Regions from separate parts of the Kitasatospora sp. NPDC041988 genome, predicted to be linked through region 2. Evidence: predicted binding sites of a transcription regulator. Region 2 holds the regulator's gene; each other region holds the start of a gene.
The links. The regulator HrcA, encoded in region 2, represses chaperone genes, less so after heat shock. The targets are predictions, from matches to a motif close to TTNGCACTCNGNNNNNCNGAGTGCNAA.
Positions count from the first base shown of each region.

Region 1: groES (co-chaperone GroES) is a predicted target of HrcA. The motif match lies at 3,260-3,286, and genes of this name have one in related genera.
Region 3: groL (chaperonin GroEL) is a predicted target of HrcA. The motif match lies at 1,950-1,976, and genes of this name have one in related genera.

Region 1 covers NZ_JBVJCO010000007.1:207,405-212,842, reverse strand. The annotation lists gene tsaD (tRNA (adenosine(37)-N6)-threonylcarbamoyltransferase complex transferase subunit TsaD) at 1-682, shown strand, start outside; gene ACZ6NC_RS10315 (hypothetical protein) at 679-942, shown strand; gene ACZ6NC_RS10310 (polysaccharide deacetylase family protein) at 1,032-1,946, shown strand; gene ACZ6NC_RS10305 (THUMP-like domain-containing protein) at 1,954-3,129, opposite strand; gene groES (co-chaperone GroES) at 3,428-3,733, shown strand; gene groL (chaperonin GroEL) at 3,866-5,438, shown strand, end outside.
Region 2 covers NZ_JBVJCO010000030.1:114-5,551, forward strand. The annotation lists partial or broken gene ACZ6NC_RS26890 (hypothetical protein) at 1-823, opposite strand, end outside; gene ACZ6NC_RS26895 (16S rRNA (uracil(1498)-N(3))-methyltransferase) at 967-1,716, opposite strand; gene dnaJ (molecular chaperone DnaJ) at 1,795-2,934, opposite strand; gene hrcA (heat-inducible transcriptional repressor HrcA) at 3,010-4,044, opposite strand; gene htpX (zinc metalloprotease HtpX) at 4,304-5,224, shown strand; gene pspAB (PspA-associated protein PspAB) at 5,283-5,438, shown strand, end outside.
Region 3 covers NZ_JBVJCO010000028.1:126,327-131,764, reverse strand. The annotation lists gene thrC (threonine synthase) at 1-601, shown strand, start outside; gene ACZ6NC_RS26430 (MoaD/ThiS family protein) at 633-911, shown strand; gene ACZ6NC_RS26425 (cold-shock protein) at 1,605-1,808, shown strand; gene groL (chaperonin GroEL) at 2,133-3,755, shown strand; gene ACZ6NC_RS26415 (hypothetical protein) at 3,885-4,244, shown strand; gene ACZ6NC_RS26410 (HD domain-containing protein) at 4,241-4,888, opposite strand; gene ACZ6NC_RS26405 (PadR family transcriptional regulator) at 4,977-5,324, shown strand; gene ACZ6NC_RS26400 (hypothetical protein) at 5,321-5,438, shown strand, end outside.

The DNA of each region.
Region 1 (5,438 bases), on a different contig from region 2:
GCACTCCTCGCTGCTGCTCAGCGAGGACATCACCAGTGACGTCCGCCCGCTCGGTGCGACCATCGACGACGCGGCCGGCGAGGCCTTCGACAAGGTGGCCCGGGTGCTGGGGCTGGGCTTCCCCGGCGGCCCGGTGGTCGACCGCACCGCCCGCGAGGGCGACCGGAAGGCGATCGCCTTCCCGCGCGGTCTGACCGGCCCGAAGGACCCGGAGTTCGACTTCTCCTTCTCCGGCCTGAAGACCGCCGTCGCCCGCTGGGTGGAGGCCAAGCGCCGGGCCGGCGAGGAGGTGCCGATCGCCGACGTGGCGGCGTCCTTCCAGGAGGCGGTCACCGACGTGCTGACCCGCAAGGCGGTCAAGGCCTGCCGAGACAACGGCGTCGACCACCTGATGATCGGCGGCGGGGTCGCGGCCAACTCGCGGCTGCGCGAGATGGCCCAGCAGCGCTGCGACAAGGCCGGCATCCGGCTGCGGGTGCCGCGTCCGGGCCTGTGCACCGACAACGGCGCGATGGTCGCCGCGCTGGGTTCCGAGATGGTCTGGCGCGACCGCGCGCCGTCCTCCTTCGACCTCTCGGCCGACTCCTCACTGCCGGTCACCGAGGTCCACGTGCCGGCCGTGCCGACCGGTCACGGGGACGTCCACGGGCAGGCGTACGAGGCGTTGGGCGGGGAGAGGTGACCACCACCGCCGCCATGTGGGAGGCCCGCGCCGCCGACGGGCGCGGCGCCGAGCTGGCCGCCTGGGTGCGGGAGGCCGCGCTGCCCGCGCTGCGCGGCTCGGCCGGCCTGGTCCGTACCGAGCTGTTCGGCGCGCCGGGCGACCGCGTGCTGCTCATCACCTGGTGGACGGGGGAGCCGGTGCCGGTGGCCGAGCCGCCCGCCGCACTGGTCGGCCGCCCGGTGCACTGCTGGTCCTTCGTCAGCGAGCATGTGGAGTAGCCGCTCGTAAGCCTGTCCGGGAACCGAACACCCGACCGCTACCGTGCATAGCTGAGAGACAGCTGGACGGGACCGGGGAGCGCGGCGCGGTGAAGAGGTACGGGCGGGGCAGGACGAGGACGTACGCGGTGGGGGCGCTGGCCCTGCTGGCCGCCGCCACCGGGTGCGGCAGCAGCGGCGGGTCCGGCAAGGCGGCCATGGTCGCCACCCCGCCCCCGACGGCCGCCCAGTCCGCCGGAACGCCCTCGCCCGCCGGCCAGGCCCCCGCCGCCGCGCCCGCCGCGGCACCCGCCGCCGGGGACGCGGCAGCCTGGGCGAAGTGGAACCTCAAGCCGCTGCCGCCGGCGCCGGCGGCGCCCGCCGACAAGCCGGTCAAGCTCCAACGGACCGGTCCCGTACCGGTGTTCAGCGAGGTGAAGACCACCGACAAGGTCGTCTTCATCACCATCGACGACGGCGCCGAGAAGGACCCGAAGTTCGTCGAGATGCTGACCGACCTCAAGGTGCCGGTCTCGATGTTCCTGACCCGGGACATCGTCAAGGACAACTACGGCTACTTCAAACCGCTCCAGGCGCTCGGCAACCACATCCACAACCACACCGTGGACCACGCCCAGATGAGCAAGGTCCCGCCGGAGAAGCAGAAGTCCGAGATCTGCGACGCGCAGTCCGCGCTCACCCAGCAGTACGGCACCGCGCCGCTGCTGTTCCGCCCGCCGTACGGGGACGGTGCCGACACCCCGGCGCTGAACACCTCGGTGCAGCAGTGCGGGCCGCGGGCGATCGTGCTCTGGCGCGAGTCGATGCAGATCCACGACATGCAGTACCAGGCCGCCGACAAGAAGCTGAAGCCCGGCGACATCGTCCTCGCCCACTTCCGCGGCCCGAAGGACCTCAAGGGCGAGACGATGACGCAGATGTTCGGGGAGATGCTGGCCCGCATCCAGGAACAGGGCTTCGCGGTGGCCCGGCTGGAGGACTACATCCAGGCGCCCGCCACCTGAGCGGGCACTACGGGAACGTGACCGGCTGACCGAGCATCATCAGCGGGCCGTGGTCGGTACGGCTGAGGATCACCGTGACGGAGTTCGGGCCGCTCGGCTTCAGCTGGCGGCGCAAGTCCTCCGGGGTGATCGCCATCCCACGCTTCTTGATCACCACCGTGCCGACGGCCCGCTCGCGCAGCAGTGCCTTCAGCTTCTTGATGTGGAACGGCAGTACGTCGGTGAGCTCGAAGGCGTGCGCGTACGGGGTGGCGACCAGCTCGTCCGAGGTGAGGTAGGCGATCTTCGGGTCGATCAGCCGGCCGTTCACCTGCCCGGCCACCTCGGCGACCAGGTGGGCGCGGATCACCGCGCCGTCCGGCTCGTACAGGTAGCGGCCGACCGGGCCGGCCGGCGGATCGGGCAGGTCGCCGCCGGCGAGGCTGGCCTGCCGGGGGAGCAGGGTGGCCCGGTGCGGGCGCTCGGCCCTGGTGCCGAACCAGAGCACCGCCTCCTTGACGTCGCCGTGGTCGGAGACCCACTCGGCCTCGGCGTCGGCGGGGACGGCCTCGTGGGGGATGCCGGGGGCCACCTTCAGCGCGCCGATCGGGGTGCGCCGACCGGCCTCGATCGCCCAGGAGAGCGGCGGGGCGTACGCCTCGGGGTCGAACACCCGGCCGCGTGAGGTGCGGCGGGCCGGGTCGGTGAAGACCGCGTCGAAGCCCGTGACGTCGACCTCCGTGACGTCCGCGCAGCGCACCTCGACCAGGCCGTCCAGGCCCAGCGCGGCGGCGTTGGCGGCGGTGGCGGCGCAGGCCGCCGGGTCCTTGTCGACCGCGAGCACCTCGATCCCCGCCCGGGCCAGCGCCAGCACGTCCCCGCCGATCCCGCAGCAGAGGTCGGCCAGCCGGCGCACCCCCAGCTCGGCGAAGCGCCGCGCCCGCCACTCGGCGACGCTGCGCCGGGTGGACTGCTCGACCCCGTTGGGCGTGAAGTACATCAGGTCGGCGTCCTCGCCGAACTTGGCCCGGGCCCGCTGCCGCAGCCGCGCCTGCCCGAACGCGGCCGACACCAGTCCGGCCGGGTGCTCCCGCCGCAGCCGGGTGGCCAGCGCCAGTTCCTCCTCGGGCGCGAACTCGCGCAGCTCGGCGAGCAGGGCTTGGCCCTCGGGGGTCAGCAGGGGCTGCAGGTTCTCGGTCTCCACACGGTCATTCTCGCCGGTCACCCGCCGGGGAAGCCCGCGAAGGCCCGGACCAGTGGCGGGAACGGCGCCGGCCCGGCATCGCACATGAGTACGGCTGCTCATCGCGTCGGCGAAGCGGACGGGCGCGCCGTTGGCACTCTGGTTGACTGAGTGCTAACCGCGGCCTATGGTCGTCCTTGGCACTCTCCACCAGGAGAGTGCTAACGCGAAGAAGCGTGTCTGACCCCCGCGACGGCAGGCCCGCAGGTTCGCCACTACCCGTTAGACAACCCCGTAATCTCCGAAGGGGAGCTCGGACGTGACCACCAGCAGCAAGGTTGCCATCAAGCCGCTCGAGGACCGCATCGTGGTCCAGCCGCTCGACGCCGAGACCACCACGGCCTCCGGCCTGGTTATCCCGGACACCGCCAAGGAGAAGCCCCAGGAGGGCGTCGTCCTGGCTGTCGGCCCGGGCCGCTTCGAGGACGGCCAGCGTCTGCCGCTCGACGTCGCCGTCGGTGACATCGTCCTGTACTCGAAGTACGGCGGCACCGAGGTGAAGTACCAGGGCGAGGAGTACCTCGTCCTCTCGGCGCGCGACGTTCTCGCCATCATCGAGAAGTAAGCAGCACCGAGAAGTCAGTCGTTCCAGCCCGCCCCGGATCCGTGTCCCAGTGACAGGGGCCCGGGGCGTGGTTGTTGGTTCACGTAGTCCGGCGGCCGGTGTGCCGGCCGCAGCCCCGAGGGAATAGGGAACATGGCGAAGATCCTGCAGTTCGACGAGGACGCCCGCCGCTCGCTGGAGCGCGGTGTCAACAAGCTGGCCGACACCGTCAAGGTGACCATCGGTCCCAAGGGCCGCAACGTCGTCATCGACAAGAAGTTCGGCGCCCCGACCATCACCAACGACGGTGTCACCATCGCGCGTGAGGTCGAGCTGGACGACCCGTACGAGAACCTTGGCGCGCAGCTCGTCAAGGAGGTCGCCACCAAGACCAACGACGTCGCGGGCGACGGCACCACCACCGCCACCGTGCTGGCCCAGGCCCTGGTCAACGAGGGTCTGCGCAACGTCGCCGCCGGTGCCGGCCCGGCCGCTCTGAAGAAGGGCATCGACAAGGCCGTCGCCGCCGTCTCCGAGCACCTGCTGTCCATCGCCCGCGAGATCGAGGGCAAGGACGACGTCGCCGCCGTCGCGTCCCTCTCCGCGCAGGACACCCAGGTCGGCGAGCTGATCGCCGAGGCGATCGACAAGGTCGGCAAGGACGGTGTCATCACCGTCGAGGAGTCCAACACCTTCGGCGTGGAGCTGGACTTCACCGAGGGCATGCAGTTCGACAAGGGCTACCTGTCGCCGTACTTCGTCACCGACGCGGAGCGTCAGGAGGCGGTCCTTGAGGACCCGTACATCCTGATCAACCAGGGCAAGATCTCCTCCATCCAGGAGCTGCTGCCGCTGCTGGAGAAGATCCTGCAGGGCGGTGCCTCGAAGCCGCTGCTGATCATCGCCGAGGACGTCGACGGCGAGGCGCTGTCCACCCTCGTGGTGAACAAGATCCGCGGCACCTTCAACGCGGTCGCCGTCAAGGCCCCGGGCTTCGGTGACCGCCGCAAGGCGATCCTGGGCGACCTGGCCACCCTGACCGGTGCCACCGTCATCTCCGAGGAGGTCGGCCTCAAGCTCGACCAGGCCGGTCTGGACGTGCTGGGCACCGCCCGCCGCGTGACCATCACCAAGGACGAGACCACCGTCGTCGACGGTGCCGGTGACACCGAGGCCGTCGCCGGTCGCGTCGCCCAGATCAAGGGCGAGATCGCCAACACGGACTCCGACTGGGACCGCGAGAAGCTGCAGGAGCGCCTGGCCAAGCTGGCCGGCGGCGTCTGCGTCATCAAGGTCGGCGCCGCCACCGAGGTGGAGCTGAAGGAGCGCAAGCACCGCCTGGAGGACGCCATCTCGGCGACCCGCGCCGCGGTCGAGGAGGGCATCGTCGCCGGTGGTGGCGCCTCCCTCGTCCACGCCGCCAAGGTGCTGGAGGGCGGCCTGGGCCTGTCGGGTGACGAGGCGACCGGTGTCGCGGTCGTCCGCAAGGCGCTCGCCGAGCCGCTGCGCTGGATCGCCCAGAACGCCGGTCTTGAGGGCTACGTCATCACCCACAAGGTCGCCGAGCTGGAGGCCGGTCACGGCTTCAACGCGGCCACCGGCGAGTACGGCGACCTGCTGAAGGCCGGCGTCATCGACCCGGTCAAGGTCACCCGCTCCGCGCTGGAGAACGCGGCGTCGATCGCCTCCCTGCTGCTCACCACCGAGACCCTCGTGGTGGAGAAGA
Region 2 (5,438 bases):
CGTCGGCGCCGGCCTGGTCGTCCAGGTTGTCCAGCAGCCAGAGGTCACCGGCCCGGTGCCAGACCACCCGGGTGCCGTCGGTGGTGGCGTTGCGGGCGTAGAAGCCCTCCGGGGAGGTGGTGTGACGGCGCAGGTCGGTCCCGTCCGGGAGGCTGGAGTACAGCTCGCCGACGCCCTCGTGGTCCGAGAGGAAGGCGATCCTGGCGGTGCCGGGCCCGCCCACCCAGAGCGGGGAGTCGAGCTGCCCGTCCAGCTCCTCGTGGACGCGGACGAACTCGTCGCGGCCGATCCAGAGCTTGCCGGCCTGGCCGCCCCGGTACCGCTTCCACCAGGCCGGGTCCCGGTTGTTCGCCGAGACCAGCAGCACCCGGTCGCCGTCCGGCTCGAACGCCAGGCCCCCGACCGGCCCGTACGGCAGCCGGACCGGCTCTCCGCCGTCCAGCGGCACGGCGTGCGCCCAGGTGCGGCGCAGGGTGGCCTGCCCGGCGGTGGTGGTGGCGATCGGGCGGCCGTCGGCCGTCCAGCCCTGCAGCTGGGTCTGGTCGCTGCCCCAGTACGTCAGCCGCCGGGACGGGCCGCCGTCCACCGGCGCGAGGTGCACCTCCGGCGCGCCGTCCCGGGTGGAGGTGAAGGCGATGTGCCGCCCGTCCGGGGAGAACCGCGGTCTGCGGACGGGGACATGATCGGCCGTCAGCCGCCAGGCCCGGCCGCCGTCCAGCGGGGCGAGCCAGACGTCGTTCTCGGCCACGAAGGTGACCAGGTCACCGTGCAGGTGCGGGTGGCGCAGGTAGGCGCCGGCAGGGGTGCTCGGAGATTCGCTCACGCAGTCAGCCTAGGCACGTCCGCACACGATGCACCGGGGTTTTCCGGAACAGCCAACCCGGGTGGGGGACGCCCGCCCACGGCCCCGGGACCTCAGGACCCGGGGCTGACGGCCCCGGGGCTGACGGCCCCGGGGCTGACGGCTCAGCTCCAGCGGCCGGTGCGGCCCAGCAGCAGGGCGCCGGCGGCCACGCCCGCCGTGGAGGTGCGCAGCACCGACGGACCGAGCCGGTACGGCCTGGCACCGGCCTCGGCGAAGGCGGCCAGCTCGTCCGGGGAGACCCCGCCCTCGGGGCCGATCACCAGCACGATGTCCCCGCTCGCCGGCAGGGTTGCACCGGCCAGCGGCTCGGCGCCGTCCTCGTGCAGCACGGCGGCGAGCGCGGCACCGGCCAGGACGGGCGCCAGCTGCCGGGTGGTCACCGGCTCGCGGACGTCGGGGAAGCGCAGCCGGCGGGACTGCTTGCCCGCCTCGCGGGCGGTGGCCCGCCACTTGGCCAGCGCCTTGGCGCCGCGCTCGCCCTTCCACTGGGTGATGCAGCGCGAGGCGGCCCAGGGGATCACCACGTCCACGCCGACCTCGGTCATGGTCTCCACGGCGAGCTCGCCGCGGTCGCCCTTGGGCAGCGCCTGGACGACGACGATCCGCGGCGCCGGCTCGGGCTCCCGCCGGACGGCGGTCACGGCCACGTCGATCGCGTCCTTGCCGTGCACCGCCGCCACCGTGCCGTCCACGCCGAGGCCCAGCCCGTCCGCGAGGGTCACCGCCTCGCCGGGCTCCAGCCGCTTCACGGCGGCGGCGTGCCGCCCCTCCGGACCGTCCAGCCGGACCACCGCGCCGGGGGCGGCGGTGGCGAGCTGCGCGGTCTCGACGACGAACACGGGCGCGGTCATGGGGGTTCCCCTGAGATCTCTGTGCGATGGAACGACGGCGCCCGGTGACCCGGTCCGGGTCACCGGGCGCCGGTGCGGTCAGCGGCCGTTGAAGGCGTCCTTCAGACGGGAGAACAGCCCCTGCTGGCCCGGCGCGAACTGGCCTGAGGGCCGTTCCTCGCCGCGCAGCACCGCGAGGCGGCGCAGCAGGTCCTCCTGCTCGGCGTCGAGCTTGGTGGGCGTCTGCACCTCGACATGCACTATCAGGTCGCCCCGGCCGCCGCCGCGCAGGTGGGTGATGCCGCGGCCGTGCAGCGGGATCGACTGGCCGGACTGGGTGCCGGGCCGGATGTCGACCTCCTCCAGCCCGTCCAGGGTCTGCAGCGGCACCTGGGTACCGAGCGAGGCGGCCGTCATCGGGATGGTGACGGTGCAGTGCAGGTCGTCGCCGCGCCGCTGGAACACCGTGTGGCTGGTCTCGGCGATCTCGACGTAGAGGTCGCCGGCGGGGCCGCCGCCGGGGCCGACCTCGCCCTCGCCGGCCAGCTGGATCCGGGTGCCGTTGTCGACACCGGCCGGGATCTTGACGGTCAGGGTGCGGCGGGCGCGGACGCGGCCGTCACCGGCGCACTCCGGGCACGGGGTCGGCACCACGGTGCCGAAGCCCTGGCACTGCGGGCAGGGGCGGGAGGTCATGACCTGGCCCAGGAAGGACCGGGTGACCTGGGAGACCTCGCCCTTGCCGCGGCACATGTCACAGGTCTGCGCGGAGGTACCGGGGGCCGCGCCCTCGCCGCTGCAGGTGGTGCAGGTGACGGCCGTGTCGACCTGGAGTTCCTTGGTGGTGCCGAAGGCGGCCTCCTCCAGGGTGATCTCCAGCCGGATCATGGCGTCCTGGCCACGCCTGGTCCGGGAGCGCGGGCCGCGCTGACCGGAGGCGGCGCCGAAGAAGGCGTCCATGATGTCGGAGAAGCCGAAGCCCGCCGCGCCCGCGCCGAATCCGCCCGCGCCGCCGCCGCTGGGCGACAGGGGGTCGCCGCCGAGGTCGTAGACCTGGCGCTTCTGCGGATCGGAGAGCACCTCGTAGGCGGCGTTGATCTCCTTGAACCGCTCCTGCGTCTTCGGGTCCGGGTTGACGTCCGGGTGCAGTTCGCGTGCCAGGCGCCGGAACGCCTTCTTGATCTCGTCCTGCCCCGCATCCCGTCGGACGCCGAGTACCGCGTAGTAGTCCGTGGCCACCAAATGCTCCGCTTGTTCCGCCTGTTGAAGTGCTTGCGACTGGTACCACCATCGGCCGTCCGATGGTGGCCGTTCCTACGACTCGGCCAGGATCTGGCCCACGTACCGTGCCACCGCTCGCACCGCCCCCATTGTGCCCGGGTAGTCCATCCGGGTCGGACCGATCACACCCAGCTTGGCCACGCTCTCGTCGCCCGAACCGTAGCCCACGGAGACGATCGAGGTGGAATTGAGCCCTTCGTACGCGTTCTCCCGGCCGATCCGGACCGTCATCCCGGCGTCGGCCGTCTCACCCAGGAGGCGGAGCAGGACGACCTGCTCCTCCAGCGCCTCCAGCACCGGCTGGATGGTGAGCGGGAAGTCGTGCCCGAAGCGGGTCAGGTTGGCCGTGCCGGCCAGCATGATCCGCTCCTCGTTCTGCTCGGCGAGCGCCTCGAAGAGCGTCGCCAGGACGGTGGTGACGGCCGGCCGGTCGGCCGCCTCGAACTGGGACGGCAGCTCGTCCAGCAGCTCCGGGACCTCGGGCAGGCGCTGCCCGACGGCCCTTGTGTTGATCTTGGCACGCAGGTCTGCCAGGACGGTCTCGCCGACCGTGCCCGGGCAGTCCACGAGCCGCTGCTCGACCCGGCCGGTGTTGGTGATCAGGACCAGCATGACCTTGGCCGGGGCCAGCGCCACCAGTTCGATGTGGCGCACGGTGGACCGGGAGAGCGAGGGGTACTGGACCACCGCGACCTGCCGGGTGAGCTGGGCGAGCAGCCGAACCGTACGGGCGACCACGTCGTCGAGGTCGACCGCGCCGTCCAGGAAGTGCCGGATCGCCCGCCGCTCGGGCGCGCTCATCGGCTTGACCTCGGCCAGCCGGTCGACGAACAGGCGGTACCCCTTGTCGGTGGGGATCCGCCCGGCGCTGGTGTGCGGCTGGTGGATGTAGCCGTCGTCCTCCAGCGCCGCCATGTCGTTGCGAACGGTGGCCGGGGACACGCCCAGGCTGTGCCGCTCCACGAGGGCCTTGGAGCCGACCGGCTCCTCGGTGCCCACGTAGTCCTGGACGATGGCGCGAAGCACCGCGAGTTTGCGGTCGTCGAGCTGGCGGACCTCACCGGCCATGGGGCACGCACCTCCGTCTTCGCACGTTGTCCGATGTGACATGTGTCCGTATGTCCCGCTGCGGACCCCACTGCGGGCCCCGGCTTTGGCACTCTGAACACACGAGTGCCAGAACCGTACCTGCCAGTGTAAGGCCCGGGTCCGACGGCAGGAACGGCCCGGCCACAGTGATCCTGCCCGCAGTCCGTGGCGCGGGGGTGATGCCCCGCGCCCGTCCGGGTGGCAGCATCGATAGCGGACGGCGAACAGAGGAGCAGAGATGTCGACCTCGGGCCAGCACACCCGCTTCGCACCGGACCGCGGCCTGACCGGCCGGATGGTCGGGACCATGTTCGTGATCGGGCTGTTGTACGTCGGTTTCACCGGTCTGCTGATCGCACTGCTGCGCGGGGCCTGGCCGCTGATCGTGCTGATCTCGGGCGGGCTGTTCGTCGCGCAGTTCTGGTTCAGCGACAAGATCACCGAACGGGCGATGGGCGCCCACCGGGTCACCCCGGAGCAGTACCCCCAGCTGCACGGCACCGTCGACCGGCTCTGCGCACTCGCCGACATGCCCAAACCCCGGGTGGCGGTCGCCGACAACGACATGCCGAACGCCTTCGCGACCGGCCGCAACCCGCAGAACGCCGTGGTCTGCGTCACCACCGGGCTGCTGCGACGGCTGGATCCGGAGGAGCTGGAGGGCGTGCTCGCGCACGAGCTGTCGCACGTCGCCCACCGGGACGTCGCGGTGATGACCATCGCCGGGTTCCTCGGGGTGCTGGCCGGGGCGATGACCCGGATCGCGATGTACGGCGGCTTCATGGGCGGCGGCCGGAACAACAGCGACTCCAACGCCGCGATCGCCGCGCTGATCATCCCGCTGGTGTCGGTGGTGGTGTACGCGATCAGCTTCCTGCTGACCAGGCTGCTCTCCCGCTACCGCGAGCTGGCCGCCGACCGGGCCGCCGCCCAGCTCACCGGCCGGCCCAGCGCGCTCGCCTCGGCGCTGACCAAGGTGACCGGCCAGATCGCCGCGATCCCCACCAAGGACCTGCGCAAGGCGCAGCCGTACAACGCCTTCTACTTCGCCCCGGCGCTGAGCGCCCGGGACGCCGCCTCGCAGCTGCTCTCCACCCACCCGTCGCTGGAGCAGCGGCTGGCGCAGCTGGCGAAGATCTCGGCCCAGCTCGGCCGCTGAACCGCCTCAGGCGGCCGGGCCGCTCCGGCCGCCGGGACCACCTCCGGAAGGGACCGCCGTGGGATTCCTGGACACGCTGTTCGGCCGCACCAAGCCGGTCAGGCCCGACCTCGACCAGCTGTTCGGCGTACCGTCCGCCGCGCTGACCCTGGAGGCGGCCTCCGGCTTCCGCCCCACCGGCGTCGGGTCGGTCTGCTTCGCCTCCGTCGAGGGC
Region 3 (5,438 bases), on a different contig from region 2:
CGAGGGCTCCAAGACGCTGGCGTACGAGATCTGCGAGCAGCTGGGCTGGCGCCTGCCGGAGCAGATCGTGATCCCGATCGCTTCGGGTTCGCAGCTGACCAAGATCGACAAGGGCCTGCAGGAGCTGGTCAGGCTCGGTCTGGTCGAGGACCGGCCGTACCGGATCTTCGGTGCCCAGGCGGCGGGCTGCTCGCCGGTGTCGGCGGCCTACAAGGCCGGCAGCGACGTGATCCGCCCGGTCAAGCCGGACACCATCGCCAAGTCGCTGGCGATCGGCAACCCGGCCGACGGCCCGTACGTGCTGGACATCGCCCGCCGCACCGGCGGCGCCGTCGAGGACGTGACGGACGCCGAGGTGGTGGCCGCGATCAAGCTGCTGGCCCGGACCGAGGGCATCTTCGCCGAGACCGCGGGCGGGGTGACCGTCGGAGTACTGAAGAAGCTGGTCGAGACCGGGCAGCTGGACCCGGCCAAGGAGACCGTCGCGATCAACACCGGCGACGGCCTGAAGACGCTGGACGCCGTCTCCGACGCCGGGATGACCGCCGTCATCCGCCCGACGCTGGCCTCGTTCCGCGACGCCGGTCTCGCGTCCGCCTGACCCCTCCACCCCGCCGCAAGGAGAAGCCCCCATGAGCGCCAACGTCCGCATCCCGACCATCCTGCGCACCTACACCGGCGGCGCCGCCGAGGTGGCCGCCGAGGGTTCCACCCTCGGCGAGGTCATCGCCGACCTGGAGAAGAACCACGCCGGGATCGCCGCCCGGATCCTGGACGACACCGGCAAGCTGCGCCGTTTCGTGAACGTCTACGTCAATGACGACGACGTGCGGTTCGCGGAGGGCCTGGCGACCGGGATCGCGGACGGCGCGAGTGTTTCGATCATTCCCGCGGTGGCCGGCGGCTGCTGAGCCGCGCCACTGACGGACGGCCGTCCGGGTGTACGGAATTTCGTACACCCGGACGGCCGTCGCATTTCCCGGAGCGCTTCCTGGAGTGCTTCCGGGCGTTCCCGGGCGTTCCCGGGGAGTTCCCGGACGCTTCCGGTGCTGCTTTGCAGGCCGCCTGCCCGGTCGTTTTCCCCGGCCGTCGCCGCGCGCCGCATTCCGGCGGGAATATTTACCGGGCCAGTCGGAGTAGAGTGTCGCTCGGCCGGGAAGAGGGCCTCCCCTCCCCCTCACCCCGGTCGTCGCCCCCCTGTCGCGCCCGTACCGCCGGTGTCTGTCCGGCCGCTGAGACCGGCGCCGGGCCCGCGGCCGTGAAACATGTCAGGCCGATGTCAGAATTCTTGAGGGCATTTGGGTAATTCGTCCGCTATGTCCGGCGTGAAATGTGAAGTTCCTGAGCTTTTGGTCCGTCCTGTCCCCTGACGGGCCGGGGGAATTCCCGGTGGCTGGCCCTGTTGCAGAGGGCGTCGATCCGGATACATTCAGCCGCGGTCGACGCAATCGCCCCTTCATCGGACACCGTCCGATGGTCTCGGCGGGGGATTGTGGCGTGCACGGCTGCGCCCAGGGGGGGTTCCCCGGGCCGGCCTCAAACCAGACCCGGGCCCGCGACCTGCGGGCGCGTGAAGGGCCAGCACAGCACTAGGGGAGTTCGGAATGGCTCAGGGCACCGTCAAGTGGTTCAACGCGGAGAAGGGCTACGGCTTCATCGCGGTCGACGGTGGTGCGGACGTCTTCGTCCACTACAGCGCGATCCAGATGGACGGCTACCGCACCCTTGAGGAGGGCCAGCGGGTCGAGTTCGAGATCTCTCAGGGGCAGAAGGGCCCGCAGGCGGACATGGTCCGCGCGGCGGTCTGACCTTTCCGGCACCCAGGAGTTCGGCTCGGCCCATCGGCTGGTGCACCTCTTGCTTCGCCACGGGCCCGTGCGACACGCGTCGCACGGGCCCGTCGCCGTGTCCGGGGAGTGGCCGGTACGGCTCGCGGGTTGCCCATTGGGCTTGCACTCGCCCACCCAGAGTGCTAATCATTGGCGTTAGCACTCACAGCGTGAGAGTGACAGCGGACCGGGTCGGTGAGGCCCCCGGGAGCGGTAGGGGAAAGGACCCCCGCACACCAGGGCCGTCCGTCGCGGGCACCCCTTGGTCCGAGCAGTCGACCGTGTCCCGGAGGACCACTTCTGATGGCCAAGATCATCGCCTTTGATGAGGAAGCTCGCCGCGGCCTTGAGCGTGGCATGAACCAGCTCGCCGACGCAGTGAAGGTCACGCTCGGCCCCAAGGGTCGCAACGTCGTGCTGGAGAAGAAGTGGGGCGCCCCCACGATCACCAACGACGGTGTCTCCATCGCCAAGGAGATCGAGCTCGAGGACCCGTACGAGAAGATCGGTGCGGAGCTCGTCAAGGAGGTCGCCAAGAAGACGGACGACGTCGCGGGTGACGGCACCACCACCGCCACTGTGCTCGCCCAGGCGCTCGTCCGCGAGGGTCTGCGCAACGTCGCCGCCGGCGCCAACCCGATGGCCCTCAAGCGCGGTATCGAGAAGGCCGTCGCCGCCGTCTCGGACCAGCTGCTGGCCCAGGCCAAGGACGTGGAGACCAAGGAGCAGATCGCCTCCACCGCCTCCATCTCGGCCGCCGACACCCAGATCGGCGAGCTCATCGCCGAGGCCATGGACAAGGTCGGCAAGGAAGGCGTCATCACCGTCGAGGAGAGCAACACCTTCGGTCTGGAGCTCGAGCTCACCGAGGGCATGCGCTTCGACAAGGGCTACATCTCCGCCTACTTCGCCACCGACCTGGAGCGCATGGAGGCGACGTTCGAGGACCCGTACATCCTCATCGCCAACTCCAAGATCGGCTCGGTCAAGGACCTGCTCCCGCTGCTGGAGAAGGTCATGCAGAGCGGCAAGCCGCTCGTCATCATCGCCGAGGACGTCGAGGGCGAGGCCCTGTCGACCCTGGTCGTGAACAAGATCCGCGGCACCTTCAAGTCCGTCGCCGTCAAGGCCCCGGGCTTCGGCGACCGCCGCAAGGCCATGCTCGGCGACATCGCCATCCTCACCGGTGGCACCGTGATCTCCGAGGAGGTCGGCCTCAAGCTGGAGAACGCCGGCGTCGACCTGCTGGGCACCGCCCGCAAGGTGGTCATCACCAAGGACGAGACCACCATCGTCGACGGTGGCGGCGACAGCGACCAGGTCGCCGGCCGCGTGAACCAGATCCGCGCCGAGATCGAGAACAGCGACTCGGACTACGACCGCGAGAAGCTCCAGGAGCGCCTCGCCAAGCTGGCCGGCGGCGTGGCCGTCATCAAGGCCGGCGCGGCCACCGAGGTGGAGCTCAAGGAGCGCAAGCACCGCATCGAGGACGCCGTCCGCAACGCCAAGGCCGCCGTCGAGGAGGGCATCGTCGCCGGTGGTGGCGTCGCGCTGCTGCAGGCCGGTGTCGCGTTCGACAAGCTGGAGCTCGAGGGCGACGAGGCCACCGGTGCCAACATCGTCCGCGTGGCGCTGGAGGCCCCGATCAAGCAGATCGCGACCAACGCCGGCCTTGAGGGCGGCGTCGTGGTGGAGAAGGTGCGCAACCTCCCCGCCGGTCACGGCCTGAACGCGGCCACCAACACGTACGTCGACCTGATCGCCGAGGGCATCATCGACCCGGCCAAGGTCACCCGTTCCGCGCTGCAGAACGCCGCCTCCATCGCGGCGCTCTTCCTCACCACCGAGGCCGTCATCGCCGACAAGCCGGAGAAGGCCGCCGCGGCCGCCGGCGGCGGCATGCCGGGCGGTGACATGGACTTCTGATCCTCCGGGGTCGGTCGGTTCCTGATCGTACGGGCGGTTCCCCTCGGGGAGCCGCCCGTGCGGCGTTCTTCGGGACGTTCTTCGGGGCGGGCGCTCTTCGGGACGGACGCTCTTTGGGACAATGGACGGATGGCTTCCTCCGACGACATCGAGACCGCCCTGCACAACGCGCGGGCGCTGATCCTGGCCGACCTGACCGCGAAGGACGTGGCGGACGCCGCCGTGGTGTCGCTGGTCGAGACGGCCGTGACCCACCGCCGCTGGTGGCTGGAGCAGTGGCCGGACGGCACCGAGTACGTGCTCGGGCTGGTCGCCCAGGACGTCCAGGACGCGCTGCTGGAGGCCTACGGCCGCTGGCCGCTCTGCGCCTCCTGTGCGGCCGACGGGGACCCGCACGCGCTCGGCGTCGAACCCGAGCTGGGCCCGGACCCGCACTGGGTCTGCGGCAAGGAGGGCATGGTCGTGGCGCCCGTCGGGCACCTGTCCTAGCCCTCCGGCTCCTGGCCCTCCAGTGCGGCGAGTTCGGCGGCCAGGTTGGCGCGGGCCGGGGTGTCGAAGCGCGCGTGGGCGGTGGGGGTGCGGTAGAGCGCGGGCAGTGCGAGCAGTTGGCGCAGGACCGCCGCCCGGCCGGCCCGGAAGTCCGGTTCGGGGACGAAGGCGTACTCCTCCCGGACGGCGGCCGCGTACACCGCGTACGCCTCGGGGGTGGCACCCAGGACGGCCAGGTCCGCGTCGCAGAGCACCTCGCCGTCGCGGTCGCCGGGCTCCGGGTGGTGGGTGACGGTGAGCCGGACCAGCCGGGCCACCTCGGCGGTCCGCTGCTCGGGGAGGCCGGCCTCGGTGAGTGCCCGGACGGCGAGCGTGGCGCTGCGCTCCTCGTTCTCGGAGCGGTCGGGGCGGTAGACGGCGTCGTGGAACCAGACGGCGAGGCGGACGGTGTCCGGGGCCTCGGCGTGCGCGGCCAGCGCGTCCACCTGGTGCAGCATCGCCCGCAGGTGGTCGGTGGTGTGGTAGCGGCGCTGCGGCTCGGCCCAGCGGCGCAGCAGGTCGCGCCCGTACGGTTCGGGGTCGGCGCTCGCGCCGCAGCGGCGCAGCAGGGCGGTCCAGGCGGTGAGCAGGTCGTCCGTCGGCATGGGAGCCATTGTGGTGGCCCGGCTCGCCGGGGGTTCGGCGGGGGGCTTCCACTGGACCTATATGTAGTTTGACGATATATGTAGTTCCATGACCGAACGCTCCATGCAGGAGCCCACGCTGCTTCTGCTCACCGCACTGGCCGACGCTCCCAGACATGGCTACGCGCTGATCCAGGAGGTCGCCGCGATCTCCGGCGGCCGGGTCGCGATGCGCACCGGCACGCTCTACGGCGCCCTCGACCGGCTGCTCCAGCAGGGCCTGATCGAGGTCGCGGCCGAGGAGGTGGTGGACGGCCGGGCCCGGCGCACGTACGCGCTGACCGTCGCCGGCCGGACCGCCCTCGCCACCGAGGCGGAACGGCTGCGCGCCGTCGCCACCGAGGCGGAACGCCGCCTCTCCGGGTTTCGCCCGAGGGTCAGGGGGACCTTCGCATGACCATGAACACACCGACCGTCGCGATGAAGGCGGCGCTCCAGTTCTACCCGGCACGCTACCGCCGTGAGCGCGGGGACGAACTCGCCGCCGTCTTCTCCGACACCACGGCCGAGG